DNA from 3 places in the Ensifer sp. ENS07 genome. Region 1 is predicted to be linked to each of the others. Evidence: predicted binding sites of a transcription regulator. Region 1 holds the regulator's gene; each other region holds the start of a gene.
What was found. Region 1 encodes PhoB, which activates phosphate uptake and scavenging genes when phosphate is short. Its sites were predicted from a motif close to TGTCATNNANCTGTCAT; they were not measured.
Positions count from the first base shown of each region.

Region 1 (9,944 bases):
AGGGTACCGGCCTGGGCCTTGCCATCGCCAAGCACATTCTCACGCGGCATCGTGCCCGGCTCCTCATCCATTCAGAGGTCGGCAAAGGCACGACCTTTACGGTCCGCTTCTGACATATTGGCGCGGGAAAACCCGGGGGTGCCCATTTTTCATTAGCATTTTCAATAACATGAGCTGTCATAAATGTTTCGTCGAACTGACATAAAAGGTGTGGCCATCGGCAGCTAGTTAGGGGCAGCCGATAAGACGGCGAAGAGCGCTGCAACGCTTGGCGCACACCAACACAAGCCCATTCCGGGAGAACTTTTATGAAAGCTCTTAAACTCACTGTCGCGGCGCTGGTCGCTTCGGCCGCATTTGCCGGCGCAGCCGCCGCTCGCGATCAGGTTCAGGTCGCTGGCTCCTCGACCGTTCTTCCCTACGCCAAAATCGTCGCCGAGACGTTCGGCGAGACCTTCCCCGACTTCAAGACCCCGGTGGTCGAATCCGGCGGCTCCTCCGCTGGCCTGAAGGAATTCTGCAAGGGCGTTGGCCCTGATACCATCGACATCGCCAACTCCTCGCGCAAGATCAAGGACAGCGAAGTCGAGGCCTGCAAGGCCGCTGGCGTCACCGAAATCCAGGAAGTGAAGATCGGTTATGACGGCATCGTCTTTGCGACCGACGCCGGCAATGCCGACCTCGCCCTGAAGCCGGAAGACCTCTACAAGGCGCTCGCTGCTGAAGTCGTCGTCGACGGCAAGATCGTCGCCAACCCCTACAAGAAGTGGTCCGAAGTCAACGCCGCCCTGCCGGCCGTCGAAATCGCCGCTTATATCCCGGGTGAAAAGCACGGCACCCGCGAAGTCTTCGAAGAGAAGATCCTCGCTGCAGGCTGCAAGAACGCTGGCGCCGTTGACGTGATCAAGGCTGCCGTTGCCGATGAAAAGCAGCAGCACAGCAAGTGCGTCGCAGTCCGCAAGGACGGCCTGGCTGTCGACATCGACGGCGACTACACCGAAACGCTCGCCCGTATCGCTGCCAACAAGAACGGCATCGGCGTGTTCGGCCTGTCATTCTACGAAAACAACGCCGACAAGCTGAAGGTCGCGACCGTCAACGGCATCGTACCGTCGACCGAAACGATCGCTTCCGGCGAGTACCCGGTTTCCCGCCCGCTGTACTTCTACGTCAAGAAGGCACATCTCGGCGTTATCCCGGGCCTCAAGGAATATGTTGAGTTCTTCCTCGACGACCAGATGATCGGCCCGGAAAGCCCGCTCGCCGAATACGGCCTCGTTGCCGCTCCGGACGCTGAGCGCGAAGAAATCCGCAAGGCTTTCTCTGCCGGCAACATGCTCTGATAATGACAAGCCCCGGCGCGATGTCTTCGCGCCGGGGCATGCCTTCATTCGATTTGCCGGCACCCATGACGGGCGATGCCGGGGAGACGTGCGGATGAGTACTTCGCTCCTTCTTTTGCTCATTATTGTTATTGGTTTCATTGCTTATTTTGCAGGCCGCGCCCGTTCGCTGGCGCAGTCCGGCGGCAAGCTCTCCAACCTTCATTCTCTGCCGGGCTATCACGGTAGCTACGTCGCCATCTGGGCGATGCTTCCGGCCGCACTCGTTCTCGGCACCTGGCTGTTCGCCGCTCCCGTGTATATCGACGGAAGCACGCGCGCGGCCTTGCCGGATAGCGTCCAGAGCCAGGGCCCTGCCGCCGTGCAGCTCGCGCTCGGTCAGGTCAAATCCGTTGCCGGTGGCCTTCTGCGCCTGAGCGGCGAGGAACTCGCAGCCCTTGAGGGCGGCTCCGCCAATCTTCGCGCGACGCTCGCGTCCAAGGGCGTTGCCCTTGCTGGCGAAGGCGATCCCTACATGGTCACCGTCGCCAAGCACTTCAACGCGATGACCGCGACCAACCGCTGGCTGATGACGGTCGCCGTTCTGCTGATCGCGATTGCCGGCGGCGTCTACGCCATCCGCAACGTCGCGACCCGCTTCCGCGCCCGCAACCAGGTCGAGCGGGTCATTCTCGGCTCGCTGATCGTCGCGTCCTCCATCGCCATCCTGACGACGGTCGGCATCGTCGCCTCGATGCTGTCGGAAGCCGGACGCTTCTTCACCATGGTCTCGCCGTTCGAGTTCTTCTTCGGCACGGTATGGGATCCGCGGTTTGCCGCTGCCGGCAGCGGCGGCGCTTCGGGCCAGTTCGGCCTCATCCCGCTTCTTGCCGGCACGCTCTACATCGCCTTCGTCGCCATGCTGTTTGCGGTGCCGATCGGCCTCTTCGCGGCGATCTACATGGCGGAATATGCAAGCCCGCGCTTGCGTTCGACCGCAAAGCCGCTGCTCGAAGTGCTCGCCGGCATCCCGACCATCGTCTACGGTTTCTTTGCGCTGGTGACCGTTGGCCCGTTCCTGCGTGACATCTCCGCCCAGATGAACGGTCTCATGACCGGCAACTACCAGAACTTCATCCAGGCACAGAGCGTTCTGACGGCGGGCATCGTCATGGGCATCATGCTGATCCCATTCGTGTCGTCGCTGTCGGACGACATCATCACCCAGGTGCCGCGGGCACTTCGTGACGGCTCGCTCGGCCTTGGCGCCACCCGCTCGGAGACGGTCAAGAAGGTCATCCTTCCGGCAGCCCTCCCGGGCATCGTCGGCGCGCTGCTGCTCACCGCCTCGCGCGCCGTCGGCGAGACCATGATCGTGGTGCTGGCAGCCGGTGTGGCGGCCCGCATGCAGATCAATCCCTTCGAGCCGATGACGACGGTGACCGTTAAGATCGTCAACCAGCTGACAGGTGACCTCGAGTTCACCTCGCCGCAGACGCTGGTGGCCTTTGCACTGGGCATCACGCTCTTCGTCATCACGCTCGGCCTCAACATTTACGCGCTCTACATCGTGCGCAAATACCGGGAACAGTACGAATGACCGACATCGCTTCCCCGACCGTCCGGATCTCCGCCCGTCCCGCATCCGCCAAGCGCGATATCGGCATCAAGCGTCGCTATGCTGCCGAACGCCGGTTCCGCTTCTACGGCATGGCCGCGATCAGCACCGGTCTCTTCTTCCTGGCATTGCTGCTGTGGACCGTCTTTTCCAACGGCTACACCGCATTCCAGCAGACGACGATTACGCTGCCGATCGAATTCACCGAAAAGGTCATCGACCCCAAAGGCGAACGCGCGACCGACGGCAAGGTGCTGATGACCGCCAACTATCCGCTGTTGGTGCGCGACGCGCTCGTCAAGCAGCTCGGCATCGACGCCACCAAGCGGCCGCAGGTCAAGCAGGCGACCGACATGGTTTCCGCGAGCTCCCGCACGCTATTGCGCGACATGGTCGCCGCCGACCCGTCGATCATCGGCAAGACGGTTCCTGTCACGCTGCTGGCCGAGGCCAACATCGACTCCGCCTTCAAGGGCCAGATCGATCTCTCGGTCGATGAGGGCAAGCGCAAGGTCAAGGACCAGCAGGTGACCTGGATGAACGAGCTGGCGAGCGCCGGCATCCTGAAGAAGAGCTTCAACACCGGCATCTTCACCTTCGGCGCCTCCAGTCGTCCCGAAGCGGCAGGCGTCGGCGTCGCTGCCCTCGGCTCGCTCTACATGATGCTGATCGTGCTGGTGCTGTCGCTTCCGATCGGCGTCGCCGCCTCGATCTACCTCGAGGAGTTTGCGCCGAAGAACCGGCTGACCGACCTGATCGAGGTCAACATCAACAACCTCGCGGCCGTTCCGTCGATCGTCTACGGCCTCCTGGGTCTCGCCGTCTTCATCAACTTCGCCGGCATGCCGCGCTCGGCAGCCGTCGTCGGCGGCTTCGTGCTGACGTTGATGACCCTGCCGACGATCATCATCGCCACCCGTGCGGCGTTGAAGGCGGTCCCGCCGTCGATCCGCTCGGCGGCCCTCGGTCTCGGTGCGTCGAAGATGCAGACCATCTTCCACCACGTGCTGCCGCTGGCGATGCCGGGCATCCTGACCGGCACCATCATCGGTCTTGCCCACGCGCTTGGTGAAACCGCGCCGCTGCTCCTGATCGGCATGGTCGCCTTCGTCGTCGATTTTCCCGGTTCGCCGATGGAACCGTCGACGGCACTGCCGGTGCAGATCTACATGTGGGCCAATGAGGCGGAGCGCGCCTTCGTCGAGCGCACCTCCGGCGCAATCATCATTCTTCTCATCTTCCTGGTCGTCATGAACCTTGGAGCCATTCTGTTGCGACGTCGCTTTGAGCGCCGCTGGTAGTGAGGTAATTACTATGAACATCATGTCAGAAGCAGCAGTCGAGAAGGCTCTGGATCAGAAAATGAACACCGTGCCCTACAAGATGATCGGCAAGGATGTGTCGGTCTATTACGGCGAGAAGCGTGCGCTTTTCGACGTCAACCTCAACATCCGCGAGAACACGGTCACGGCGCTGATCGGTCCTTCGGGTTGCGGCAAGTCGACCTTCCTGCGCACGCTGAACCGCATGAACGACACGATCGAGAACTGCCGCGTCACCGGCAAGATCACGCTCGACGAGGACGACATCTACGACCCGACGATCGACGTCGTCGAACTGCGCGCCCGCGTCGGCATGGTCTTCCAGAAGCCGAACCCGTTCCCGAAGTCGATCTACGACAACGTCGCCTACGGCCCGCGGATTCACGGACTTGCCCGCACCAAGGCCGACTTTGACGAGGTGGTCGAGACCAGCCTGCAGAAGGCCGGTCTGTGGAACGAGGTAAAGGATCGTCTGCAGGAGCCCGGCACCGGCCTTTCCGGTGGTCAGCAGCAGCGTCTCTGCATCGCGCGTGCCGTCGCCGTCAGCCCGGAAGTCATCCTCATGGACGAGCCGTGCTCGGCTCTCGATCCGATCGCGACCGCCAAGGTCGAAGAGCTCATCCACGAGCTGCGCACGAACTTCACGATCGTCATCGTGACCCACTCGATGCAGCAGGCCGCCCGCGTTTCGCAGCGCACCGCCATGTTCCACCTCGGCAATCTCGTCGAGGAGAACGACACCGACAAGATGTTCACCAATCCGGATGACCAGCGCACCCAGGATTACATCATGGGCCGCTTCGGCTGAGGCCGCATAAGGCTGCAACAGTAACTGCAAAGCGCCCGTAAGGATCGACGATCATGTCCATGCATATCATGTCCGCCTATGACGAAGAACTGAAGTACCTGACGCGCCGCATCTCGGAGATGGGCGGCCTCGCCGAACAGATGGTCGCCGAGTCCGTTCGCGCGCTGGTCAACTCCGACCTGGCTCTCGCACAGAAGGTGATCTCGGACGACACCGTCCTCGACGACGCCGAGCGCCAGATCGGTGAGAAGGCGATCGTCACGATCGCCAAGCGTCAGCCGGTCGCCGCCGACCTGCGTGAGATCATGGGGTCGATCCGCATCGCCTCCGATCTGGAACGCGTCGGCGACCTTGGCAAGAACACCGCCAAGCGCGTGATCGCGGTCGCCGGCTCCGGCATTCCGCGCAAGCTCGCCCGTGGCCTCGAGCATCTGGCAGAGCTCGCTCTCGTCCAGCTCAAGGAAGTGCTCGACGTCTACGCCTCGCGCTCGCCGGAAAAGGCCAACAGCATCCGCGAGCGTGACGAGGAGATCGACGCGATCTACACCTCGCTGTTCCGCGAGCTCTTGACCTACATGATGGAAGATCCGCGCAACATCACGCCCTGCACGCATCTTCTGTTCTGCGCCAAGAACATCGAGCGCATCGGCGACCACGCGACCAATATCGCTGAGACGATCTATTACATGGCGACGGGTGCTCAGCCGGAAGGCGAGCGTCCGAAGGATGACACTACGTCGACGCTGGGCTCGGTCAACGACTGAGCGCCAAGCGCGCCGTAAGCATGCATGCCCTTTGAAATCTGATCCGGTCGCGGCTTCGGTCGCGGCCCCGAATTCCTGTATCTGAAGCATGCGGTTTTCGCCCCGCCTTTGAAAACGGCGGATGTGCTCCAGATTTAGAGTGTCTGAGCGCCGGCCGGGCCGATGAGCCCAAAGGCCGCCCGCGGTAAGGAGACGTTACCTGATGTTGCCAAAAATCGCCGTAGTCGAAGACGAAGAGGCGCTGAGCGTTCTGCTGCGTTACAATCTGGAAGCCGAGGGCTTCGACGTCGATACGATCCTGCGGGGCGACGAGGCGGAGATCCGGCTTCAGGAGCGGCTGCCCGACCTGCTTATCCTCGACTGGATGCTGCCCGGTGTTTCCGGCATTGAACTTTGCCGTCGGCTGCGCCAGCGTCCGGAGACCGAACGTCTGCCGATCATCATGCTGACGGCGCGCGGCGAGGAAAGCGAGCGCGTCCGGGGTCTGGCGACGGGTGCCGACGACTACGTGGTCAAGCCCTTCTCGACGCCGGAGCTGATGGCGCGCGTCAAGGCGATGCTGCGCCGGGCAAAGCCCGAGGTGCTGTCGACGCTGCTTCGCTGCGGCGACATCGAACTCGACCGCGAGACCCACCGCGTTCATCGCCGCAGCCGCGAAGTGCGCCTCGGCCCCACCGAGTTCCGTCTTCTGGAGTTCCTCATGTCCTCGCCGGGCCGCGTCTTCTCTCGCTCGCAGCTTCTGGATGGCGTCTGGGGGCATGACATCTATGTCGACGAGCGCACCGTCGACGTGCATGTCGGTCGTCTGCGCAAGGCTCTGAACTTCTCGAACATGCCCGACGTCATCCGCACCGTTCGCGGCGCCGGCTATTCGCTCGAAAGCTGAGCGGTCTGAAAGTCGCCAAGAAAAAAAGGGGCCGATCGGCCCCTTTTTTATTGATGCCGTCCAGCTTCTCAGCGGGCCCTGCGGCGCTCCCCCGACGGCTGGTAGGCCAGCCGCGCATGGAAGGTGCAGTAAGGCGAGGCTTCCGGGGAATCGTTGCCGCAGAAGTGAAACTCTTCCTTCAGCGGGTCGCCGATCGGCCACTTGCAGGTGCGCTCGGTGAGCTGGGTCAGCTCGAGGCGGCGCGACATCGGCACGACAACGTCGGTGCGGGTGCTGAAATCCTGCTCGGCAACGAGATCGACTTCGATTTCTTCCTTGAGAACGACAGCGCCGGCCGCGCGTGCAACCGGGCGGGTCGAAACGCGCGAAGCGTAGTTCGGTGCGCGCGGTGCCGAAGTCGGGCGCTTCGGACGGGCTGCTGTCGTGGTGCTGCCGCCGGCCTTGGCGCGACCTGGCAGGCTCAGGCGGTGAACCTTGCCGATGACAGCGTTACGGCTGACGCCGCCGAGCTGCGCCGCGATCTGGCTTGCGCTCAGGCCCTCGGACCAAAGCTTCTTCAGTTTCTCCACCCGCTCGTCAGTCCAGTTCATTTCTGCACTCTCCGTTCTCAGCGTTGGGGATGGCAGAATCCCTCACCGCACCCCGGCTAAACCCCGGGGTTGCAAACGCGATAACTCTTTTGGTGACTAGGTCCGCCGCATGCGTCTAGTAATTGAATGTTAACGTACTGACCGCTGGACTCTGTGGCAAGAGTCCCGGGAATCAGGCCGAATCGATTTCGTAGTTTTCCCCAACTTGCTCGGCCAGCGTTGCATTTTTGCAAGCCCTCCCGGACGATTTTTCTGCTGCCAGGAATCGACCCTTCATGTTGCGCTGCAAGGCTTGGTTTTGTTGACATTGCAGCGCGAAATGGGAATAGTGCCTGCGCCGCCGAAAGGCGGCATTTTTGATTTTTATCGGCCCGCGTGAGGCGCGGGATCGATGTCGATCTGGAGTGAAGGAGAGCCTCGCATGACTGCAACCACGCCGCTTTACGATACCTACATGCGCGCGCCGTTGCGTTTCGAGCGAGGAGAGGGCGCCTGGCTGATCGCTGAAGACGGCACGCGTTATCTCGATTTCGGTGCCGGCGTTGCCGTGAACTCGCTCGGCCACGCGCACCCGCACCTGGTCGAGGCGCTGAAGGCGCAGGCCGACAAGGTCTGGCACCTGTCCAACCTTTATGAAATTGCGGGCCAGGAAAGCCTCGGCCGCCGGCTGACGGCAGTGACCTTTGCCGACAAGGTCTTCTTCACCAATTCGGGCGCGGAAGCGCTGGAATGCGCCATCAAGACGGCACGGCGTTACCACTTCTCCAAGGGCCACCCGGAGAAGTTCCACGTCATCACCTTCGAAGGCGCCTTCCACGGCCGCACGATCGCGACGATCGCCGCCGGTGGTCAGCAGAAATACATCGAAGGTTTCGGGCCGAAGGCGCCGGGCTTCTACCAGGTTCCGTTCGGCGACATCGCCGCGGTCAAGAATGCGATCACCGAGGAAACCGCAGCGATCCTGATCGAGCCGATCCAGGGCGAGGGCGGCATCCGTCCGGCGACCAAGGAATTTATGCAGGAACTGCGCGCGCTTTGCGACGAGTTCGGCCTGCTCTTGATCCTCGACGAGGTCCAGACCGGCGTCGGCCGTACCGGCAAGCTGTTTGCCCATGAATGGGCGGATATCCGTCCGGATATCATGGCGGTCGCCAAGGGTATCGGCGGTGGCTTCCCGTTCGGCGCCTGCCTCGCGACTGAGGAAGCCGCATCTGGTATGGTGGCGGGCACGCATGGCTCCACATATGGCGGCAACCCGCTGGCCATGGCCGTCGGCAACGCCGTGCTCGACGTCGTTCTGGCCGACGGATTCCTGACGCATGTGCGCGATGTCGCGCTGGTCTTCCGCCAGGGCCTTGCGTCGCTCAAGGACCGTTTCCCTGATGTCATCGAGGACATCCGCGGCGACGGTTTGATGCTGGGCATCAAGGTGAAGGGCCCTTCGGCCGATCTGCTGAAGGAAATCCGCGGCGAAAAGCTCCTGGCCGTGCCGGCGGGCGAAAATGTGCTGCGTCTGCTGCCGCCGCTGACCGTGACGGCGGAAGAGGCGCGCGAGGGGCTCGCACGTATCGAACGCGCCGCCGAGGCGGTTCGCAAGGCAAGCGGCAACGCCGCGGCCTGAAGGTAGCGACCCAGGGACGACTAAGGCGTTAGAATGACCTTCGTGCGGGCACGTGGATAGCGTGCCGCACCAGGGACCGATTTTTCAGACAGGAACCGAGTACGATGGCAGGCACCAGACATTTTCTCGATCTTTCGGCCATGACGGCCGCCGACCTCCGGACGATCATCGACGATGCGCGCGTCCGAAAGGCGGCGACCAAGGCCGGAACTGCCGAGAAGCCGCTCGCCGGCAAGATGCTGGCGATGATCTTCGAAAAGCCCTCCACCCGCACCCGCGTTTCCTTCGATGTCGGCATGCGCCAGCTCGGCGGCGAAACCCTGTTTCTGTCGGGCACCGAAATGCAGCTCGGCCGCGCCGAGACGATCGGCGACACGGCCAAGGTGCTCTCGCGTTACGTCGACGCCATCATGATCCGCACCACCGACCATCGCCGCCTTCTGGAACTGGCCGAGCATGCGACGGTCCCGGTCATCAACGGCCTGACCGACGATACGCACCCCTGCCAGATCATGGCCGATATCCTGACCTTCGAGGAGCATCGCGGTCCGGTAAAGGGCAAGACGATTGCCTGGACCGGCGACGGCAATAACGTGCTGCATTCGCTGATCGAAGGTTCTGCCCGCTTCGGATACCGCATGAACATGGCCGTGCCGCTCGGTTCCGAGCCGCAGGACAAGTTCCTGAACTGGGCGCGCAACAATGGCGGCGAGGTCCTTTTGTGTCATGACGCCGAACAGGCCGTCGCCGACGCCAATTGCGTCGTGACCGACACCTGGATCTCGATGAACCAGGAACATCGCGCCCGCGGGCACAACGTCTTCCAGCCCTACCAGGTCAATGAAGCGCTGATGAAGCGTGCGGCCTCCGATGCGCTGTTCATGCACTGCCTGCCGGCGCACCGCGGCGAAGAGGTCACCGACGAGGTCATCGACGGCCCGCAGTCGGTGGTCTTCGACGAGGCGGAAAACCGGCTGCACGCACAGAAGTCGGTCATTGCCTGGTGCATGGGG
Region 1 covers NZ_JACVBE010000004.1:454,288-464,231, forward strand. The annotation lists gene phoR (phosphate regulon sensor histidine kinase PhoR) at 1-113, shown strand, start outside; gene IB277_RS17135 (substrate-binding domain-containing protein) at 309-1,343, shown strand; gene pstC (phosphate ABC transporter permease subunit PstC) at 1,438-2,922, shown strand; gene pstA (phosphate ABC transporter permease PstA) at 2,919-4,241, shown strand; gene pstB (phosphate ABC transporter ATP-binding protein PstB) at 4,255-5,070, shown strand; gene phoU (phosphate signaling complex protein PhoU) at 5,121-5,834, shown strand; gene phoB (phosphate regulon transcriptional regulator PhoB) at 6,037-6,720, shown strand; gene IB277_RS17165 (GcrA family cell cycle regulator) at 6,789-7,310, opposite strand; gene IB277_RS17170 (aspartate aminotransferase family protein) at 7,732-8,931, shown strand; gene argF (ornithine carbamoyltransferase) at 9,036-9,944, shown strand, end outside.

Region 2 (9,944 bases), on a different contig from region 1:
CGGGGTGAATGTCGATTTGTCGGCCATGGCCGTCTTCCTTCCTATCCGGTTTCGTCGATGACAATCGCCAACGGTCCGTGCGGAATGCAGGGCCGGCAGCTCATGCTGGGGCTGGTTCTTCAGGTCGCCAGTGAGGCGAGCTTGGTCTTCAATGCATCGATTGCGGGTTTCACGATGTCGGAAGCGCCGGGTATCGCAAGCACCTTGTCGAAAAGCCCGTTGAGTGTTGGCATCATCGGCCCGACGAGCGCGGAAAGGGCTGCCTTCTGTTCGGCAGACAGTTGCCCGGTGGCGCCCGTGACTTTGTCGAGCCCGGCTGAAATCTCCTCCAGTTTCGGCAGGGCGGCCGTGGCCGAGGCGGCGTCCGTGACACCGGTCAGCGTTGTCTGCAGGCTCGCCATGCTGTCCTGGACCTGCCGGCCGATGTCGACCCCGCCGACCGTCAAGCTTTGCCCCGCCGTACCAGCCTGTGGCGCGACCTCTCCGCTCGGTCTGCCGAACAGATAGAAGAGCACGGCTGCAAGCGCGAGTACGGCAATCACCCAGTAGAGCCAGTTGCGCGACCCGGACGGCGTCGCCGCCTCGGCTGCGCGCTGACCGGCTCCACCGACGGACGAAGCCGCTGTCGCGGCGCTGCGGGCGACCTGGCTCGCCGAGGCCGCGGCAGACTGTGCCGAAGCGCCGAGCCCGCCGAGCAAGCCTGTTCCGCCAAGCAGTTCTCTTGCGCCGGAGGGCAGGGCGGCCGCGATGTTGTCCTTCTGGCTCGCGAGCAGTCCGGCGATGCCATTGGCGCTGAGATCGCCGCCGCTCTGCCGGGCAAGGCCACCCAGCACGAGGGGAGCAAGCGTCGCCAGCAACGAACCGCTCGCCCGCGGGTCCATGCCGGAGATCCCGCCGATGGCGTTCGCAAGCGCACTGCCGTCCTTTGCCCCGAAGATTGACGAAATGATCTGTGACCCGTTCTGGCTAAGCGTCGCCTGATCGCCTCCCTGAAGCATCCCGATGAGACTGTCGAGCGATCCGCCCTGTTGACTGGCGGTATCGGCGATCTTCTGCGCCCCGCCCGGTTGCGCGGCGACACCCGTCAGTCCCGCCAGCACCGCGGGAATGGCGGCGCTGACGGCGCCCTGCACCTTGCTGCTGTCGAGCCCGAGCGCCGAAGCGATGCGTGCGATCATGTCAGGGGTAAGCATCTGCGCGATATACGAAACAAGATTGCTGGCCATTGGCTTTTCCTCCACGTTGATGTCGTCGGACATCGACGGCGCTCATGGAGCGGTCGTCCGACGGCGCGGCAATTGGCTGCAAGCAATTCGCGTTTATCTGATTGTCGGCCGCGAGGCGGGTTCCTCTGGAACCTTCGGCCCAAAAATATTAGCACTTGTGGATGTAAATGGCCAGTTCTCGGCAACTTGCGGAAACGGCAGAACGTGGCGCATTGAACACGCGCGCTAGTGCGCCAGCATGTTGAGCGGCCCGTGACCCGGCAGCCGAGGCAGGAGGGAAGAAGGCGGACCGTCGGCCGCAGGGCCGGTTTAAGGGTCGCGACGACAGCGCCGCAGGATGCTTGCGGTCACGCGCGGGCCGGCCTGACCTGATGCCCGCACCCATAGTCTGATCCCCGGCCGCGAGGCCAGGGATCCCGTCGGTTTCGCGTTACTTCTTCGGCGATTTCTCCGCCGGCGGCGGTGCCGCCTGCAGGTTGCCGAGCAGCGACGAGATGGCATTTTCACCGTTGAAGCCGGCTTCCTTCAGCAGTTGGTCGACGATCGGCTTGTTGGCCTGGTAGGACAGGAGCTGGCCCGCCAACCCGTCGCCAAGGCCGATGCCGTTTGCAGCACCGTCGCCGCCGCCGTTGCGGCCGAGCATGCCGCCGGTGTCGAAGATGCGGATGTCGGAGATCTTCTCGATCGGCTTGACCGCTTCTGCCAGCGCTTCGGGAATGATGCGGATGCGTTCGCGCAGGATCTCGAATTCAATGATGGCGGAGCTCAGCTTGTTGCGGGCTTCGTTGAGCAGCGCCTCGCTCTCGGCTGCGGCCTTGCCGGTTTCGAGCACGCCCTTCGCCTTGATGATCGCGGCGTCGGCCTCGGCGGTGGCCAGCGTCTTGATCGCATCGGCCTGGTCGAGGGCCGCCTGCTTTTCGGCTTCGGCGCCGACGGTCACGGCGGTCGCTTCGGTTTCGGCGTTCTTGCGGGCGTCGATGACGGCGATCTGGCGTTCGCGTTCAGCGATTTCCACGGCCTTTGCGGTTTCCACCTTTTCTTCCGCGGCAATGGCGAGCGCACGGGCGGTTTCAGCCTGGGCCTTCGCCTCGGACTCTTCCCGGCTCTTGTTGGCAACCGCGATGGCGCTTTCCTGCGAAACGATCTGCAGGTCGCGGCGGGCTTCCGTGTCGCGCTGCTGCACGGCGCGGGTGGCGTCGATGTTGGCGCTTTCACGCGCCTGCTTGGCAAGCGCCTCGCGTTCGGCGATCGCCTGCTCGGCGGCGATGCGAGCTTCTTCCTCGGCGCGCTTGGCCGCCTGTTCCTGCTGCGCGGTTTCGGCGCGGGTGGCGGCCGACTTGTTGGCGATGTCGCGTTCCTGGTTCAGCTCCGCCTCGCGCTTGGTGCGCTCGATCGTCAGCGATTGCTGGCGGGCTTCCAGATCCTTCTGGGCGATCGCGACTTCGGTATCGCGCACGATCTCGTTGCGCTCCTTCTTGCGGCCCTCGGTAATGCGGGTCAGCGCCGCAAGACCATGCGCGTCGAAGAAGTTGTTGGCGTTGAAGTGCTTGATATCCGTCTGGTCGAGACGGGTCAGCGAAACGGATTCGAGTTCGAGACCGTTCGACTGCAGGTCGGCGCCGACCGCTTCCTGCACCGCCTTGACGAAATCCATGCGCTGTTCCTGCAGCGCGTCGAGGCTCATGGTGGCGGCGACCGAGCGCAGACCGTCTACGAACTTGGCCTCGATCAGCACGCGCAGCTGTTCGGCATCGTTGGTACGGTCGCCGAGTGTCTGGGCTGCAAGCGCGATCGAGGAAGCGTCGGGCTTCACGCGCACATAGAATTCCGCGCCGATATCGACGCGCATGCGGTCCTTGGTGATCAGCGCGTCGCCTTCGCCACGACGGACTTCAAGGCGCAGCGTCTTCAGGTTGACGCGGGCGATCGAGTGGAAGATCGGCAGCACGATGGAGCCGCCGTCGAGGACCACCTTCTGGCCGCCAAGGCCCGTGCGCACATAGGCTTCGTCGCGGCTCGAGCGGGTATAGAGCGATGCAAGAACAAAGCCGATGCCGAGGATCAGGACGATGCCGATGCCGGCCGGCACCAAGAGTTCATAAAACATGGTTGCTCCGTGAGACTTTAAGACGTGGAATTTTAAGGATTGGGCGGCGTCAGCAGCTCTGCCGGCGCCGATATCGCAATGAAAATGTTGGAAACGCGGTCGACGACGAGCACCTGCGCGCCGATGGCGATCGGTTGCTCGTTGCGGGCGGCGCGCGCGCGCAGCACATGCCAGTTGCCGTGGCGATCCTTGAGGCGGATGCGTCCCGGCAGGCCCTGGTCCAGTGGGCCGACGGTGACTTCGCCGCTGCGGCCGACGAAATCGCCGAGATCGACGGCATAGCTTTCGTCACGCGGCACGATCTTTGCCACCCATCGGGTCGACATCCGAACTGCGGGCAGCGAGACGGCGAGTGCCGGTAGCGCCGCGACAAGGGCAGGCAGCGGCGCCCACAGGGCCCCGGCCACCGCCTGGATGACAAAACCGATCATCGCGAAGAGGCCGAGGAAAAGCATCAGCAGCACGAGCAGCGGTACGCCGCCGACATTGAACCAGGACATCAGCCCGCCCAATGCGCTGTGGTCGTCCAGCCAGGCCTTGTCGATCGCCTCGCCCAGTGAGAAGCCGAGCAGCAGGCAGAGGAGCTCGATGCCGGTGAAGGCGGCCAACATCACCGCCGCAACCGCGAAGGGTAGGGATTCCGGGGCGAGGAAGAACAGCATCGGCGTCAGTGCTGCTTTGCCTTGAGTGCGGCCAGTCTCGCCTCGATCGCCCGATCGCGATGCAGGCGGTCGAGTTCGTCCAGCTCGGCGCTGTTGCCGTGTTCTCCGCCCGGTACGCCCGTGGCGCGGGAGACGGCGGCAGCGGCGCGGGCGGCACCGTCCACCGGGCTGGGCTTCGCCAGGCCCGAAACCTTGCTCTCGGGGAACTGGGCGATGCTGCGCTTGAGATCGGCGAGCCGCGCCTCGGCCTCGCGGCGGGTGGCAAGCACCGCCTGCAGCGCCTGCTGGCCCTCTTCGAGATCGGTGCGGGCGCCGGCGAGCGCCTTGTCCAGCGCGGCCAGCTGCGATTCCAGGTCGATCTGGCGGGCGACGCCGGCCTTGGCAAGGTCTTCCCGGGCGGCAGAGATGGCGGTGCTGATCTTTTCGTCCAGCTTTTCGAGATCGGCCCCGATTTCGTCGCGGCGGCTGAGGATGCGATACTCCTCGGCGCGTGCCTGGCCGATATCGACCCGGGCCTCTTCGGCGGCCGCGTCGATTTCGCGGAGCGCCTGTTCGACGATCACGATCTTGTTGCTGCCTTCCGCCTTGTCGACGGCGGCATTGGCGAGACCGGCGATCAAGCGGCCCATACGGGATAGGATGCCTTCATTCGTCATCATTTTCTTCTCCGTTCGGTCGGAATGCGTGGTGACGCCAATGTGGATCTGATAGCCGCCTTTCTGTGCAACGAGCTGGGCGGCGAAGATATTCAGAGTGCCCGGCGAATAGCCGGCGACGTCGTATGGGATCGCGACGCGACCACGCACGGTGGCGACGGTCAGATCCGACGGTCCCTTGATTGCGAAAAGCTTGTCGTCCAGCGGCAGCCTTTCGGCATTGGCCTGCTGTCCGCGGTTTGCCGCGAAGTCACGCAGTCCAAGCGTGACCATGCGCGCCGGAAGCCCGGTGCGCTCCCGGACCGTTTCGTAGGCAAGTTCATGCAACGTTACGAGATTGGCGCCCGCCTTTTCGCCGGCGAGTTCATCGAGCATCGCCAGCATGTCGCCGTAGGCAACGAAGGTTTCTTCCAGCGCACGTCTGGCCTCCGCGTCCGGCGCGAGATCGTAGTACAAGATCGACGTGTGGTTGCCCTGAGCCATGAGCAATAACATAAAGCACCACTTTCGTGCTTTCAAGGATTGGCTCAGGTTTAAGTTGCAATTTTCTTCTGCTGAACGCGCGCAACGGTCGCGCGCCGGCAATGCGGGTTGCAGCGGGCGGAAGAGGGGCGCGTTGAAAGCGGACGATGTCCGGCGGGTTCACTCCGCCGCGTTGTTGCGCAACCAGGTTTCCAGCGCGGCAATCACCGAGAGCCGCAGGCTTGCGCCCTTGGACAGGGCGCGGGTGAGGGACAGGTCGTCGCCGGCAAATCCCATCTCGGCCATGATGTCGTTCGCCCGCATCCGGCGGCGATTCATGATCGTGCGGATTTCGGCGATCGTTTCGGGGAGCAGGTAGCGACCGCTGGCAATCGCGGGGGGCGCTGCGAGCGGCGGATCGATATGAGCGTGTGGGGCAAGCCCGTCCGGGCCGCCATTGCTGCTCAGCCACTTGAGGAACGTTTCACGCTCGGTGGGGCTTGCCTTGGTCCAGGAATTCTTGAGCTTGTCGAGGCGCGTGCGCTCGTCCTTAAGCCCTGCCGCGATAAGCGCCTTGCGCAGCGACGGGATGCGGCCGGCGATCAGATCCGCATGGATGTCGGGAAAATCGAGTTTCAGGCGCTGCACGTCCGCGGTTTCGTCGCTCTTGGTTTTCTTCGACATGCTCATTCCCGCGTCGTTCGTCGGCGACATGCTCTAGCGTGCTCGTGCGCCCGGCGCGAGCGAAATAGGTCGCTATCCTCTATCCTTTGTCGGTCGACCCCGTTAGGGAGCGCATGGAGAATAACGCGACGCTGCGTGCTGTGCCCTTCGCCTGATGTCATGCATCCAGCTTTACGCAAGTCCCTTCGCCTATAGTCACCTCAATGGCCGGGATGTGACACGGCGAATGAAGGACAATGATATGTCAAACGATATCGAGCATTACCGCGACCCATCCGACAAGATGGTTGCCCTCTATCTCGCGAACAATGACGGCGACGAACTGACCGATGTCTTGGTCGCCGCGCTTGAAGATGCCTTCCGCATCCTCCGTGACGAGATCTCCGGCGAAACGATGCATTGAGCGGAGCGCGTCTCCTCCACGAACTATTTTTCGAACGTAATCCGCCATCGGTTGCGAATCGAATCAGGGATGTCCTGTTCTGACCGGGTTCCAATCGGCGACGCGTCGGATGTCGGGAGAGTTCGCGGCCACGTATCGCTTGCGCTAGGGGAGGCGCACAAGCATGACATTTTCTATCTGGCATACGGTCATAGCGCTGCTGATTATCGGCGTACCGGTCTGGCTGATCCTTCGGGCGACGACGACTGCCGAACCGGCCTGCTTGCAGGCCGGTGTTTCATTCGATGACCATCGGGCGCGCCGTTCAAGCTTGCTGAAGCAGCGCTTCGGCTGAAAGGGCTGACGCCAGTACGGTCGCATCGGTTCCGTTTCTCCCAACCAGCATCAGTCCGGCCGGCCGCACAAGGCCCGGCATCGGCAGGGTGATAGCGGTGAGATCGAACTGGTTGGCGACCTGGCAGTTGCGCAGCAGCAGGCTCTCCACGCGGTCGTATTCCGCCGCGTCGGTGTCGACGCTTGCGATGGACACGGCCGCAATCGGCGTCGTCGGCAGTGCGATGAGATCGTAGGGCGAGAGCCGCTCGTCCATGGCGGCAGCGAGCGCATGCCGGGTTTGCAGCAGGGCCGAGATCGTCGCGTCGGGCACCAAAAGGCGGCGGCGAAGCGAGAACTTGACCCTTTCGTCGACTGGGACGGCCGCATCACCCAGCCATCCGGCGTGGATACGGCTTGCCTCCAGGCCCGCAATCGAGCCGATCCGCGTCGCTTGGCCGAGCTTCTCGATCAAGTCATCGATGGTGCAGTCGACGATCTTGGCACCCGCTTTGGCCAGTCGGTCGAGGCTTGCCGCAAAGGCGTCGGCGACTTCGGGGGAGAGGTCTTCAAACAGCCTGCCACGGGGGATGCCGATACGAAGATCTGCGACAGGACGGGCGACAAGCGGCCTTGGCTGCTCGCCGGCCATCACAGCATCGGTCGCCGCACAATCGGCAACGGTCCGGGCGAGCGGCCCGAGCGAATCCAGAACCGGCGAGAGCGGAAAGGCGCCATCGAGCGGGATGCGGCTGGCTGTCGGCTTGAAGCCGACGATGCCGTTCAGCGCCGCGGGGATGCGGATCGAGCCACCGGTATCTGAACCGATGGCAATGTCGCAGGTGCCTTCTGCCGCCGACACGCCAGCGCCCGAGGACGAACCGCCGGGGATCAGGCTTTCGTCGGTGGCGTTGCCGGGTACCGGGTAGTGCGGATTGAGGCCGACGGCCGTAAACGCGAATTCGGTCATATGCGTCTTGCCGATAATGACCGCACCGGCAGCACGCAGCCGCTGGACAACGAGCGCGTCTTTTTGGGCCGGCGGCGCGTCGCGCCGGATGATGGAGCCGGCAAGCGTCGGTTCGCCGGCGATATCCAACAGGTCCTTGATTGAAACGATCTTGCCGTCGAGCGGCCCAAGGCTGTCCCCCGCCTGCCGGCGGCGGTCGGCCGCGTCTGCCTCGCTCCGCGCGCGCTCTTCGTAGAGCCGGACAAAAGCCTTTTGCTCGTGCCGACGATTGTTGAGCCGGCTCAGGATCTGTTCCAGGCGGTCGCGGACGGAGACGTTGGCGGCATGGGACACGATGATCACCTGTCGATTTGTGAGGCCACCGAACGGAGGCAGGAGGCGGGTTCGTTGCCCGGATTCACCAGGGCCAACGCTGATCGCCTTTGATAACAGCATTGGCGGAGTTTGCCATCGTCCCATTGTCGCCGCGGCCAGCTCCGGCCTTCACCGAACTGTCGCCAAACCGTTCAAATAGTTTCATGCGCCTGTTACGTCGCTGACACCCAGATGACCAAAGGTCCGGCACGCGCGGTGGCGCTGCCGAATCGGAGGTCTGTTTGGCCGATATCCTCAAGACGCTTTCGAGGCGTTCTTTCCTGCTTTCCGCCGGTGCCGCGGGCTTCGTGGCCTCATCCGGTCTTGCGACACCCTTTTATGCACGCGGCTACGGCCGGCCGGAATTCATTCACGGCGTGCAATCGGGCGATGTCGATACGTCCTCCGGCATGATCTGGACACGGGTGGATCGCCCGTCGAAGGTGTCGGTCGAATACTCGACCACCGAGAGCTTCTCTAACCCCCTTCGCCTTTCCGATCTGACGGCGACGCCGCAGACGGATTGCGCGATCAAATGTTCGCTCGACGGGCTGCTGCCGGACCAGGATATCTTCTACCGCTTCACCGCCACGGATCTCTACGACGTCAACCGCGTCTCCGCGCCGGTCACCGGCCGGTTTCGCACCGCCCCCTTGCGCAAGCGCTCGATCCGCTTCGTCTGGTCCGGCGACACGGCCGGGCAGGGCTGGGGCATTGATGATGTCGGCATGAAGACCTATTCGACCATGCGCCAGCACGAGCCGGACTTCTTCATTCATTCCGGTGACACGATCTATGCCGATAACCCGATCCCCGACGAGATAGCGCTACGTGATGGCGGTGTCTGGAAGAACCGGGTGGTGACGCACGAGAAGCGCGACGTCGCTCGCACGCTGGAAGAGTATCGCGGCCAGTGGAAATACAATCTGCTCGACGACCACGTGCGGCAACTCAACGCCGTGTGCCCCACATTCTATCAATGGGACGACCACGAGGTGCTGAACAACTGGTCGGCCTCGACCGACCTGCGCGACGACGCGCGCTATCCGGAAAAGGATGTTGCCGTCTATGCGGAGCGGGCGGCGCGGGCGTTCCACGAGATGACGCCGATCCGCATGCCGGCAACGCAGCCCGGCCGCGTCTTCCGCAAGATCGGCTATGGTCCGTTGCTCGACGTGTTCTTCGTTGACCTCAGATCCTATCGCGGCGCCAACCAGGGAGAAGACGGCGGCGGCGCCCTGTTCGGCTGGCGGCAGGTCGACTGGCTTAAGCGCGAACTTGCTGCCTCGCGGGCCACCTGGAAGGTGATCGCCTGCGACATGCCGATCGGTCTCGTCGTCTGGGACGATTACACCAACCGGCGCGGTTCGGACGCGATCGCCAATGGCGACAACGGCCCGCCCGCGGGGCGCGAACGCGAATTTGCCGATCTCCTGCGCTTCGTCCGCGACAACGGCATCGACAACCTCGTCTGGCTGACGGCGGACGTGCACTACACCGCCGCGCATCACTACGATCCGGGGCGCGGCGCATTCAGGGATTTCACGCCGTTCTGGGAGTTCGTGTCCGGTCCACTGCATTCCGGCACCTATGGGCCGAAGGAGCTCGACATGACCTTCGGGCCGGAGGTTCGTTTCATCAAGGCATCCGGCGGCGGCATCGACCAGAACCTGCCGCCATCGGCTGGTCTGCAGTTTTTCGGCATCGTCGATATCAACGGCCAGACGCAGCAGATGACGGTGCGGCTGATGGACCGGCAGGACCAGGAACTCTGGCGCGTGACGCTCGATCCGGCCGCAATTGCATGAGGAATTCGGTCGCGGCCAACAGCTTTGCAAACGGCGTTCGTGAGACCCCTGACGAGTGCAAACCCATGGCCTACCGGCATTTGAACACGACGCTCATGCGCGCGCCCCCCTTTCGCAATCGCAAAAAAACCTGTATGAGCGCGACCATTGAAAAAGCGGCGTGGCCCATCGGGGCTTGCCCTGAACCTTCCGAGACGAAAAATGAGCATTCGTAACATCGCGATTATCGCGCACGTCGACCATGGGAAAACGACCCTTGTTGACGAGCTCCTGAAGCAGTCGGGCTCGTTCCGCGAAAAC
Region 2 covers NZ_JACVBE010000015.1:173,112-183,055, reverse strand. The annotation lists gene IB277_RS31780 (hypothetical protein) at 1-27, opposite strand, end outside; gene IB277_RS31775 (DUF937 domain-containing protein) at 120-1,226, opposite strand; gene IB277_RS31770 (flotillin family protein) at 1,657-3,333, opposite strand; gene IB277_RS31765 (OB-fold-containig protein) at 3,366-3,995, opposite strand; gene IB277_RS31760 (PspA/IM30 family protein) at 4,001-5,146, opposite strand; gene IB277_RS31755 (hypothetical protein) at 5,294-5,797, opposite strand; gene IB277_RS31750 (hypothetical protein) at 6,039-6,200, shown strand; gene IB277_RS31745 (hypothetical protein) at 6,364-6,534, shown strand; gene IB277_RS31740 (amidase) at 6,505-7,815, opposite strand; gene IB277_RS31735 (alkaline phosphatase) at 8,079-9,644, shown strand; gene typA (translational GTPase TypA) at 9,846-9,944, shown strand, end outside.
Region 2: the regulator PhoB is predicted to act here: its motif matches at 7,997-8,013, upstream of IB277_RS31735 (alkaline phosphatase).

Region 3 (9,944 bases), 410 kb from region 1:
TCGCCGATATCTGCAAGTCGCCGGAAAAGACCTGCGACATCCCGGCGTCGCTCGTCGAATTGCCGCCGCAGATGATCTCCGCCGCAAGCTGACGCCTGCCGTAAACGCTGAGCCTTACGTCGACACCATCCGGTCGATCAGCGTGCCGATCGTTTCCACATAGACCTCGCTCGACGCGCCATCGGCAATGTCGAGCGCCGCGCGATCGAAGGCAGCTGAAAGCAGCGAAGCCATGGCCGACAGCCTTTCGGCAGAAACGGTGGCCGGAGCCATTGCCTCGGCAATCCCTTCCTCGAGCGTTCTCTGCGCATTGGCCGCGTCGATCGCCATCATCTCCAGCTTGCCGAGGACGGCAGGCCCATCGAGCAAGAGCAGGCGGATACGCCCCGGCTCGCGCATGGCGTCGAAATAGGCGCGGGCGCCGACCTTCAGTGCCTGGCGGGCCGAAAGGTCGCCTGACGTCGCCTGCTCGATCGACGTCGCCACAGCAATTGCTTCCCGTTCCGCCACCGCGCGAAACAACGCCTTCTTGTCTTCGAAGTGGTGATAGAGCGCGCCGCGGGTCAGGCCGGCGGCCGCGACGATGTCCGGCGTCGACGTGTCGGCGTAGCCCCTGGTGACGAAGAGGCCGCGGGCGGCATCGAGGATCGCGGCGCGCGTCGTGTCGGAGCGCTCGCGATTGGAGCGTCGGGAGATTTCCTGTTGCATACATGCAGCCTGTATGTTAATTGAAGAAACATACAGATTGTATGATATTGCCGGAGCGAGGAAAAGCCATGAAATCGACGAGCTATTACCCGGTCATCATGACGGCCGACGTTGCCGCCACCGCCGCATTCTATGTCGATCACTTCCGTTTCCAGGCGCTCTTCACCAGCGACTGGTATGTGCATCTTCAATCGGTCGAGGACGAGCATGTGACGTTGGCCGTGCTCGATTACCGCCACGAGACGATCCCCGAGGAGGCGCGTGCGCCGACGCGCGGTCTGCTTTTGAACTTCGAGGTCGAGAATCCGGATGCGATCTATGCGCAGGCGCTTGCTGCCGACCTGCCGATCCTCAAAACCTTGCGCGACGAGGATTTCGGCCAGCGCCATTTCATCACTGCCGACCCGAATGGCGTGCTGATCGATATCATCAAGCCCATTCCGCCGAGCGCCGAATTCGCCGCCGCCTATGAGGAAAGCGCGCTTCCTACGGCGTGAAGCCGCCTGCACGCGTCTTTTGTCTTCCAAATGGCCGGAAAACCGGTATTAACGAACACCGGCCATCACGGAGACCGGACGAGGTTCATGACAAAATACGACGTGCTGACGATCGGCAACGCCATCGTTGATATCATCGCGCGCTGCGACGATGCTTTTCTCAATGAAAACGGCATCATAAAGGGCGCCATGAACCTCATCGATGCCGAGCGAGCCGAGTTGCTGTACTCGCGCATGGGCCCGGCGGTCGAAGCCTCCGGCGGCAGCGCCGGCAATACGGCTGCGGGCGTTGCCAGCCTCGGCGGCCGCGCTGCCTATTTCGGCAAGACCGCAAGCGACCAGCTCGGCGAGATCTTCGCCCACGACATCCGTGCCCAGGGCGTCTATTTCCAAACGAAGCCGCTCGAAACCGTGCCGCCGACGGCGCGCTCGATGATCTTCGTCACCGAGGACGGCGAACGGTCGATGAATACCTATCTCGGCGCCTGCGTCGAGCTTGGCCCCGAGGACGTCGAAGCCGACGTCGTCGCTGAGGCCAAGGTCACCTATTTCGAAGGTTATCTCTGGGATCCGCCGCGCGCCAAGGATGCTATCCGCGAAACCGCACGGATCGCCCACGCGAATGGCCGCGAGACCGCGATCACGCTGTCGGACAGCTTCTGCGTTCACCGCTATCGCGACGAGTTCCTGGAACTCATGCGCTCCGGCACGGTCGACATCGTCTTTGCCAACAAGCAGGAGGCGCTGGCGCTCTACGAGACCGAGGATTTCGATCTGGCGCTGGAGAAGCTCTCGAAGGATTGCAAGCTTGCGGCGGTAACGCTCAGCGAAGAGGGTTCGGTTGTCGTGCGCGGCGACGAACGCGTTCGGGTCAGCGCAACGCCGATCGCCCAGGTTGTCGATACGACCGGCGCCGGCGACCTCTATGCCGCCGGCTTCCTTCACGGCTACACGACCGGGCGCTCGCTCGAAGACTGCAGCAAGCTCGGCAATCTCGCGGCCGGCATCGTCATCGGCCAGATCGGGCCGCGGCCGATGGTCTCGCTGGAAACGGCCGCCAAACAGGCTGGTCTCGCCTGATCCGACCGAATTGATTTTTGGTTAAAGACGGGCGCGGCCTTACTTGAAGGCCTCGCCCGGATAGGCGCCCCAGATTTCGCCTTGGGCGATCCAGCCTTCGACGCCTTGCGCTTCGGCATGGCACCAGTCGCCATTGCACTCGCCGACTTTCACGATGACACCGGGCTCCATGCGGGCGACGATCGGGGAATTGCCCTGCGCGTCGCGGCGCATGTTGACGAAGACGCCTTCGCCCTTGCCGCGCATCCAGGGGGCTGCAACGGCTGTGCGGTCGCCGGAAAGCAGCGCCTGGTTCACCCAGCCTTCGGTGCCGTCGGCGTCGCGGATGCGGCGCCAGTTGTCGTATTCCTGAATGATCTCGACCGGCACGCCCGGCTTCATGTAGCGGAAGGCGACCGCGTAATCGACGCTCGGGCCGATCCGCAGATTGACGCTCTTGGACTTCAGGCTGACGAAGCGCGGCAGCGGCAGCCCGCTGGCGCCCTTGGCGGCCTGAGCGTAAGCCGCTGACGTCATGATCGCGGCGCCAAGGCAGGCGGCGATCAACGAGAGCGAGAATCTGGAAATGACGTGACGCATGACGAAGCCCATTTTCCGTGGCACTAGCTTTTGCAGGCGCAGTTCACTTGAGGCCCATGGGTCGGGCGGAAATCGCGGGGACGACGACGCGAGTTTTGTTTGTCTTCCCGGTGGGGTCTGGTAGAAATTGCGGCTACAGGGAGAAAGTATCGCCCAACTTGGTTAAGGACCCGTCAACAAGGCCCGTCGCAGCAATGACAAGCAAGAAGAAGCCCACGGTCTACATCACCCGCAAACTGCCTGACATTGTCGAGACGCGCATGCGCGAGCTCTTCGATGCGGAGCTGAACATCGACGACACGCCGCGCAGCCAGCCGGAACTCGTTGCCGCGGTGAAACGCGCCGACGTGCTGGTGCCGACGGTGACCGATCGCATCGATGCGGCGCTGATCGAGCAGGCCGGCCCGCAGCTGAAGCTGATCGCAAGCTTTTCCAACGGCGTCGACAACATCGATGTCGATGCTGCGGCCCGCAAAGGTATCACCGTGACCAACACGCCGAACGTGTTGACCGAAGACACCGCGGACATGGCGATGGCGCTGATCCTCGCCGTGCCGCGCCGGCTTGCCGAAGGTGCGCAGATCCTGACCGATCGCAAAGGCGAATGGGCTGGCTGGTCGCCGACCTGGATGCTCGGCCGGCGCATTGCCGGCAAGCGCATCGGCATCGTCGGCATGGGCCGGATCGGCACCGCTGTCGCCCGCCGCGCCAAGGCCTTCGGCCTTTCGATCCACTACCACAACCGCCACCGGGTGAAGGCGGAAACCGAAGAGATGCTGGAGGCGACCTATTGGGACAGCCTCGACCAGATGCTTGCCCGCGTCGATATCGTCTCGGTCAACTGCCCGTCGACGCCGGCGACCTACCACCTGCTCTCGGCACGGAGATTGGCGCTGATGCGACCGGACAGCTACATCGTCAACACCGCCCGCGGCGGCATCATCGACGAGACGGCGCTGATCAAGTCGCTGCGCGAAGGCAAGATCGCTGGCGCCGGCCTCGACGTCTTCGAGAACGAACCGGCCGTCAATCCGAAGCTGATCAAGCTTGCCGGTGAGGGCAAGGTCGTGCTTCTGCCGCATATGAGCTCGGCGACGCTTGAGGGCCGCATCGACATGGGCGAGAAGGTGGTGATCAACATCCGCACCTTCTTCGATGGCCACCGACCACCGGACCGCGTGCTTCCGGGCCGCGACTGAACGCGAAAGCGCCGTGCGGCCGTCCATCCGGTTCGCTCAAGCCCGGAAGCTAAAGTGTCTTGCGCATCTCGATCGCCGTCGGCCGGGTAAAACCGGGATGGCACATCGAGCCGCTCTGGACGAAGCCCCAGGCGGCAAAGGCGCGGTGATTGTCGATGAGTTCGATGCGGGTGAGGAGCCTCAGCGCCGGCAGCTTCAGCGCACGCGCCGTCGCCTCCGCTTCGGCGAGCAGCAGCCGACCGATACCCTTTCCTTGCGTCTCAGGCGCGACGGCAAGCTTGCCGATATAGAGGCAATCGTCCTCCGGTTTGCAGAAGATGCAGCCGACGAGCCTTTCGCCGTCGCGGACGCCGAAGGCGATCTCGTCAACGATCTTCTGCCGGAGCAACTCGATGTTCAACGCATGCGCCGACGACGGCGGGTCGATCCGCCCGTCCATGTAGGAGAAGGCGCCAAGGATCAGCGCCAGCAGTTCCTCGTAGCGGTCGAATGCTTCGTCGATGCGAAAGATCTGCACCATGGTCGGCCTATGCTCTGCGGCGATAGCGGATGGTGTTGAACTGTGCCGTCAGCGCGTCATACATCAGCAGCCGTCCGACCAGCGGTTCGCCGAAGCCGGCGATCACCTTGATTGCCTCCATCGCCTGCAAGGTGCCGATGACGCCAGTCAGCGCGCCGACGATGCCGGCCTCCGCGCAGGAGGGCACGACACCGGCCGGCGGCGGCTCGGGAAAGAGATCGCGATAGGAGGGGTTCGGCCGTCCATCGGCGCCGGCGCTGTAGGGCATCAGCACCGTCAGCGATCCGTCGAAGCGGCCGACGGCGCCGGTCACCAGCGGAATGCCGACCGCTGCCGCCGTATCGGCGGCGAGATAGCGCGTATCGAAATTGTCCGAGCCGTCGATCACCAGGTCATATTGCCGGAAAAGCGCCTCGGCATTGTCGGGGTTGAGCCTGAGCCTGTGTTCGTCGACGCCGACATGCGGGTTGAGGGCGGTGATCGCCTCGGCGGCCCGCTCGACCTTGGCGCGGTCGATGTCTTCAGTGCGGTGGATGATCTGCCGCTGCAGGTTGGAAAGCGCGACCGCATCGTCGTCGACGATGCCGATCCGGCCGATGCCGGCGGCGGCAAGATAGACGAGCACTGGAGCGCCGAGCCCGCCGGCCCCGATCACCAGCACACGGGCCGCCTTCAGCCTTTGTTGCCCGGCACCCCCGATCTCCGGCAGCACGATATGGCGGGCGTAGCGGGTGATCTCCGATTGGTCGAGCTTGTCCTCACCGGTCATGGCAAAATCCTCCTCGGTGACCTCTGCTTATCCCGTAACACTGCCGTGCGAAACCGTCAGAAAGCGGCCGCGTTCGCCCAGCGCCTTGAACATCGCTTGGTCCGTCCCGGTCATGAAGGCCTGGCCGCCAAGGCCGTCGACGAGATCGAACAGAGCGGCGCGCCGGTTGACGTCGAGATGGGCGGCGATCTCGTCGAGCAGCAGGATCGGCGCGTGGCCGGTCATGTCGCCGACGAGGCGCACATGCGCCAGCACCAGGCCGACGAGCAGCGCCTTCTGCTCCCCGGTCGAGCAGCGTGCTGCCTCCATGTCCTTCTCGCGGTGACGCACGAGCAGGTCGCTCCGGTGCGGCCCGTCGAGCGTGCGTCCCGCCGCGGCGTCGCGCGGACGCCCATCACGCAGCATCGTCAGATATTCTTCTTCCAGATCATAGGCCGGACGATGGCCCTCGTCGTCGAGAAAGCCCGACAACGCCAGGCGTGCCGACGGAAAGACGTTTTCGTCGACAGTGCGCTCGACGAGCGCCGTCAACAGACCGAGCATTTCCTGCCGTGCCAGCGCCATCGAGACGCCGAGACCTGCCATTTCGCGCTCGATCGCCGTCAGCCAGGCCGGGTCCGGGCGAAATTCGCCGAGCAGCCGGTTGCGGCTGCGCATCGCCCGGTCGAATTCGCTGGCGCGCCGGCCATGCTCCGGATCGAGCGAAAGCACCAGCCGGTCGAGAAACCGTCTCCGGTCGGCCGAAGGCCCGGTAAAGAGCCCGTCCATCGATGGCGTCAACCAGAGAACGCGCAGGTGATCGGTCAGTTCGTCGACGGTCGCTGCCGGTGTTCCATTCAGCCGCAGCCGCCGGGATTGCCCTTCCGTGACGCCGGCAGTCCCGGTGCCGATCTCGACGGTTCCCTCCATGCCCTCGACTTCCGCAAAGACCGAGAACCCGTCGCCGGCACCGACCCGGGTCACGTCCGCATAGGCTGCGCGCCTGAGGCCGCGGCCGGGCGAAAGGAAAGAGACGGCTTCCATGAGGTTGGTCTTGCCGGCGCCGTTCTCCCCCGTCAGCACCACATGGCGCTGATCGAGCTCAAGCGAGAGGGCCGCATAGTTGCGGAACTCCGTAAGCTTCAGGCGGTTGAGAAAGACCTTGTTTGGCATCGGCAGTCCGGATTCGACGTTGGGCGCAGCTAGGACGAAAGCGCCTGCCAAGGCAAGGCGAAATGGGACGCGTCGCCATATCGTGCAAGATAGGCCGATATCGACAGGGGAAAGGCGACAAACCCCTTTGATTCGGTGCTTTTCATAAAGGACCTAGTGAAATATGACAGCCGCATGACAATCCACAGATGGATATACGTGTGATGCTGGCCTGGTTCCGCAAACTTCTTCCCCGCGAGGATCGCTTCTTCGACCTCTTCGCAAAACATTCGCGCACCGTCGTCGGTGCTGCCGATGCGCTCGACAAGGTTCTCGCTGGCGGCGACGATCTGGAAAAACACTGCGACCGGATCGTCGCGCTCGAGGATGAGGCGGACCACATCACCGCCGAGGTGCTGCTGGCCGTGCGCCGGTCCTTTATCACGCCCTTCGACCGCGGCGACATCAAGGATCTGATCCAGTCGATGGATGATGCCATCGACATGATGCACAAGACCGTCAAGACGATCCGCCTTTACGAGCAGAAGAGCTTCGATCCCGGCATGCGCGAAATGGGCACCACGGTCGTCAAGGCCGCGCACCTGATCGCCGAGGCCATTCCGCTGCTCGATAGGATCGGCGCCAATCACGACCGCCTGATCGCGATCGCCGAAGAGGTCACCCGCATCGAGGGCCGTTCCGACGAACTGCACGAACAGGGCCTCAAGGACCTGTTCCGCCGCCACGGCGCCAGCAACCCGATGGCCTACATCATCGGCAGCGAGATCTATGGCGAGCTCGAAAAGGTCGTCGACCGCTTCGAGGACGTCGCCAATGAAATCAGCGGCATCGTGATCGAGAACGTCTGATGGATGCGACGCTCGCCTTTCCGTTGCTCGTCGGGCTGATCGGCATCGCGCTGTTCTTCGACTTCCTGAACGGTCTGCACGACGCAGCCAACTCGATCGCGACGATCGTCTCGACACGGGTGCTCCGGCCGCAATATGCCGTCATGTGGGCGGCCTTCTTCAACTTCATCGCCTTCCTGTTCTTCGGCCTGCACGTGGCCGAGACGCTGGGCAAGGGCATCATCGATCCCGGCATCGTCACGCCGCTGGTGATCTTCTCGGCGCTGATCGGCGCGATCGTCTGGAACATCGTCACCTGGCTCTTCGGCATCCCGTCGAGTTCGTCGCACGCGCTGATCGGCGGCCTCGTCGGCGCCGGTCTTGCGAGCACCGGTTTCAGTTCGATCGTCTGGACCGGCCTTTTGAAGACCGTGGGCGCCATCTTCATGTCGCCGGCGATCGGCTTTTTCCTGGCGCTCATGCTGGTGCTGATCGTTTCGTGGATCTTCGTGCGCCAGACGCCCTTTGCCGTCGACCGCACCTTCCGCGTCATGCAGTTCGTCTCGGCCTCGCTCTATTCGCTCGGCCATGGCGGCAACGACGCGCAGAAGACCATGGGCATCATCGCGGTGCTGCTCTACTCGCAAGGCTATCTCGGCTCGGAGTTCTATGTGCCGTTCTGGGTGGTGATCACCTGCCAGGCGGCGATCGCGCTCGGCACGCTGTTCGGCGGTTGGCGCATCGTCCACACCATGGGCTCGAAGATTACCAGGCTCAATCCGATGCAGGGCTTCTGCGCCGAGACCGGCGGAGCGATCACGCTCTTTGCCGCCACCTGGCTCGGCATCCCGGTCTCGACGACGCACACCATCACCGGAGCGATCATCGGCGTTGGTGCTGCGCGTCGCGTTTCGGCCGTGCGCTGGGGGCTTGCCGGCAATATCGTCATTGCCTGGTTCATCACCATGCCCGCCGCAGCGGCGATTTCGGCGCTCGCCTACTTCACCATCGATCTGCTGTTCTGATCGATCTGGAAATCGTCTCCCGCCCTCATAAGCAGGCGGGAGGCGCCCGTCATTTCGAGACCCGAGGCGCAGGGCTGCTCTGCCCACCCTGGTGCAAGGTCAGGCTTTCGGCACGGTCGCCTTTGAGCGTGAAGCTGATCTGGGCATCGATGAGCTTCGTAAAGAAGCGGTGCTCGGCCTCCGGAAGGATTTCGAGCCGGTCCTGCCCGGTCGCCTGGGCAAACAGACTATCGCCATCCCGAAAGATCGTGAGTTCGAAGTCGGGCGCCAGCCTGTAGGTGCCGACATAGGCATCATAGCGCGCCGGGTCGATCACTATGGCCGTGCGCTTGACGATCGGCGGCGCAAGCGGCGCGTTGCGATTGAGCAGATGGCGGCCGATGTCGTCGACGCCGACGTCGGTCGACGCATTCGACAGGGCGACCACGCCGACACCCGTCGACGGACGGTAGCCGACGAAGGATCTATAGCCGCCGGTTCCCCCATTGTGCCAGATGAACTGCTCGTCGCCCTTGCCCGAGACGACCCAGCCGAGCGCCTGCTGGTCGCCATCGCCGTTGCCGAGCGGTTGTCGGGTCGACAGCAGCGTGCTGAAGGCGGGAGCGAGCGGCGATGCCGTCTTTCCCATGGCCGCCTCAAGGAAAAGCAGGAGATCGTCCACGGTCGAGCGCAGGGCGCCTGCACCCTGCAGCGCGTCGAGATCCCAATCGCTCACCGGCTCCATGGCCGCATCGTGGCCCGTTGCCCGGCGTTCGGCCCAGTCGGGCTGCTGCGTGATCGCCGTGTCCTTCATGCCGAGGGGAACGGCGATACGGCTGACGACGAGGTCTTCATAGGAGACCCCGGCCTTCAAGGCGATCGCGTGGCCGAGAAGCCCGGCGCCGAGATTGGAGTATTCATGCCCGACGCCGGGGCGGCGCTGCGGCTTGTGACTGGAGAGGAAAGCATAGAGCTTCGCCGCGTCGTAGCCGGCATAGGGATTGCTCATGTCGGCCGGCACCAGATTGCTGGGCAATCGCGGCAGGCCGGACATGTGCGTTGCGAGGTCGCCGAGCGTGATCGGCGTCTGCTTGTCCTCGGGCATGATCACGCTCTCGGGAAGAAGCGTGGCGACGGGTGTGCCAAGGCTGAGTGCGCCTTTCTCCATCGCGTCGGCCAGCAGCAGCGCGGTAAAGACCTTGGTGACCGAGCCGATCTCGAACACGGTCTGCCCGTCGACGGGGCGCGGGTCGCCTTTGGCCGGATGGCCGTGGGCGATGATGCGCCGGCCATTGGCATCGATGATACCGACGACGATGCCGATCGACTGCTGTTGCTTGTCGATCCGGTCGGCCAGGATCTCCCGAATTTCTGCGTCGGTGGGAGCGGGAAGCGGACTTGCGTGAGCGTTGGTGCCAAGCGCCATGAGGACGATCCAGTTCAGAAAGCGGTTCCGCATGAAGGATAGGAATCCAATTTTCGGTTGTCAGGGGATGCGCTGATGATGCCAGCCGGTTTCGGTCAAGCCTTGGTCAAGACTTGATCGGCGATCGGCGCGATACCGTCACCCGCAACGATTGTGCCGGGATTGCGGAGCCGTCACGGATCC
Region 3 covers NZ_JACVBE010000004.1:46,898-56,841, forward strand. The annotation lists gene nth (endonuclease III) at 1-92, shown strand, start outside; gene IB277_RS15090 (TetR/AcrR family transcriptional regulator) at 115-708, opposite strand; gene IB277_RS15095 (VOC family protein) at 777-1,205, shown strand; gene IB277_RS15100 (adenosine kinase) at 1,293-2,285, shown strand; gene IB277_RS15105 (SH3 domain-containing protein) at 2,325-2,876, opposite strand; gene IB277_RS15110 (D-glycerate dehydrogenase) at 3,059-4,063, shown strand; gene IB277_RS15115 (GNAT family N-acetyltransferase) at 4,113-4,580, opposite strand; gene IB277_RS15120 (molybdopterin-synthase adenylyltransferase MoeB) at 4,591-5,352, opposite strand; gene recF (DNA replication/repair protein RecF) at 5,380-6,504, opposite strand; gene IB277_RS15130 (DUF47 domain-containing protein) at 6,708-7,352, shown strand; gene IB277_RS15135 (inorganic phosphate transporter) at 7,352-8,356, shown strand; gene IB277_RS15140 (serine hydrolase) at 8,406-9,794, opposite strand; gene IB277_RS15145 (LysR family transcriptional regulator) at 9,935-9,944, opposite strand, start outside.
Region 3: the regulator PhoB is predicted to act here: its motif matches at 6,668-6,684, upstream of IB277_RS15130 (DUF47 domain-containing protein).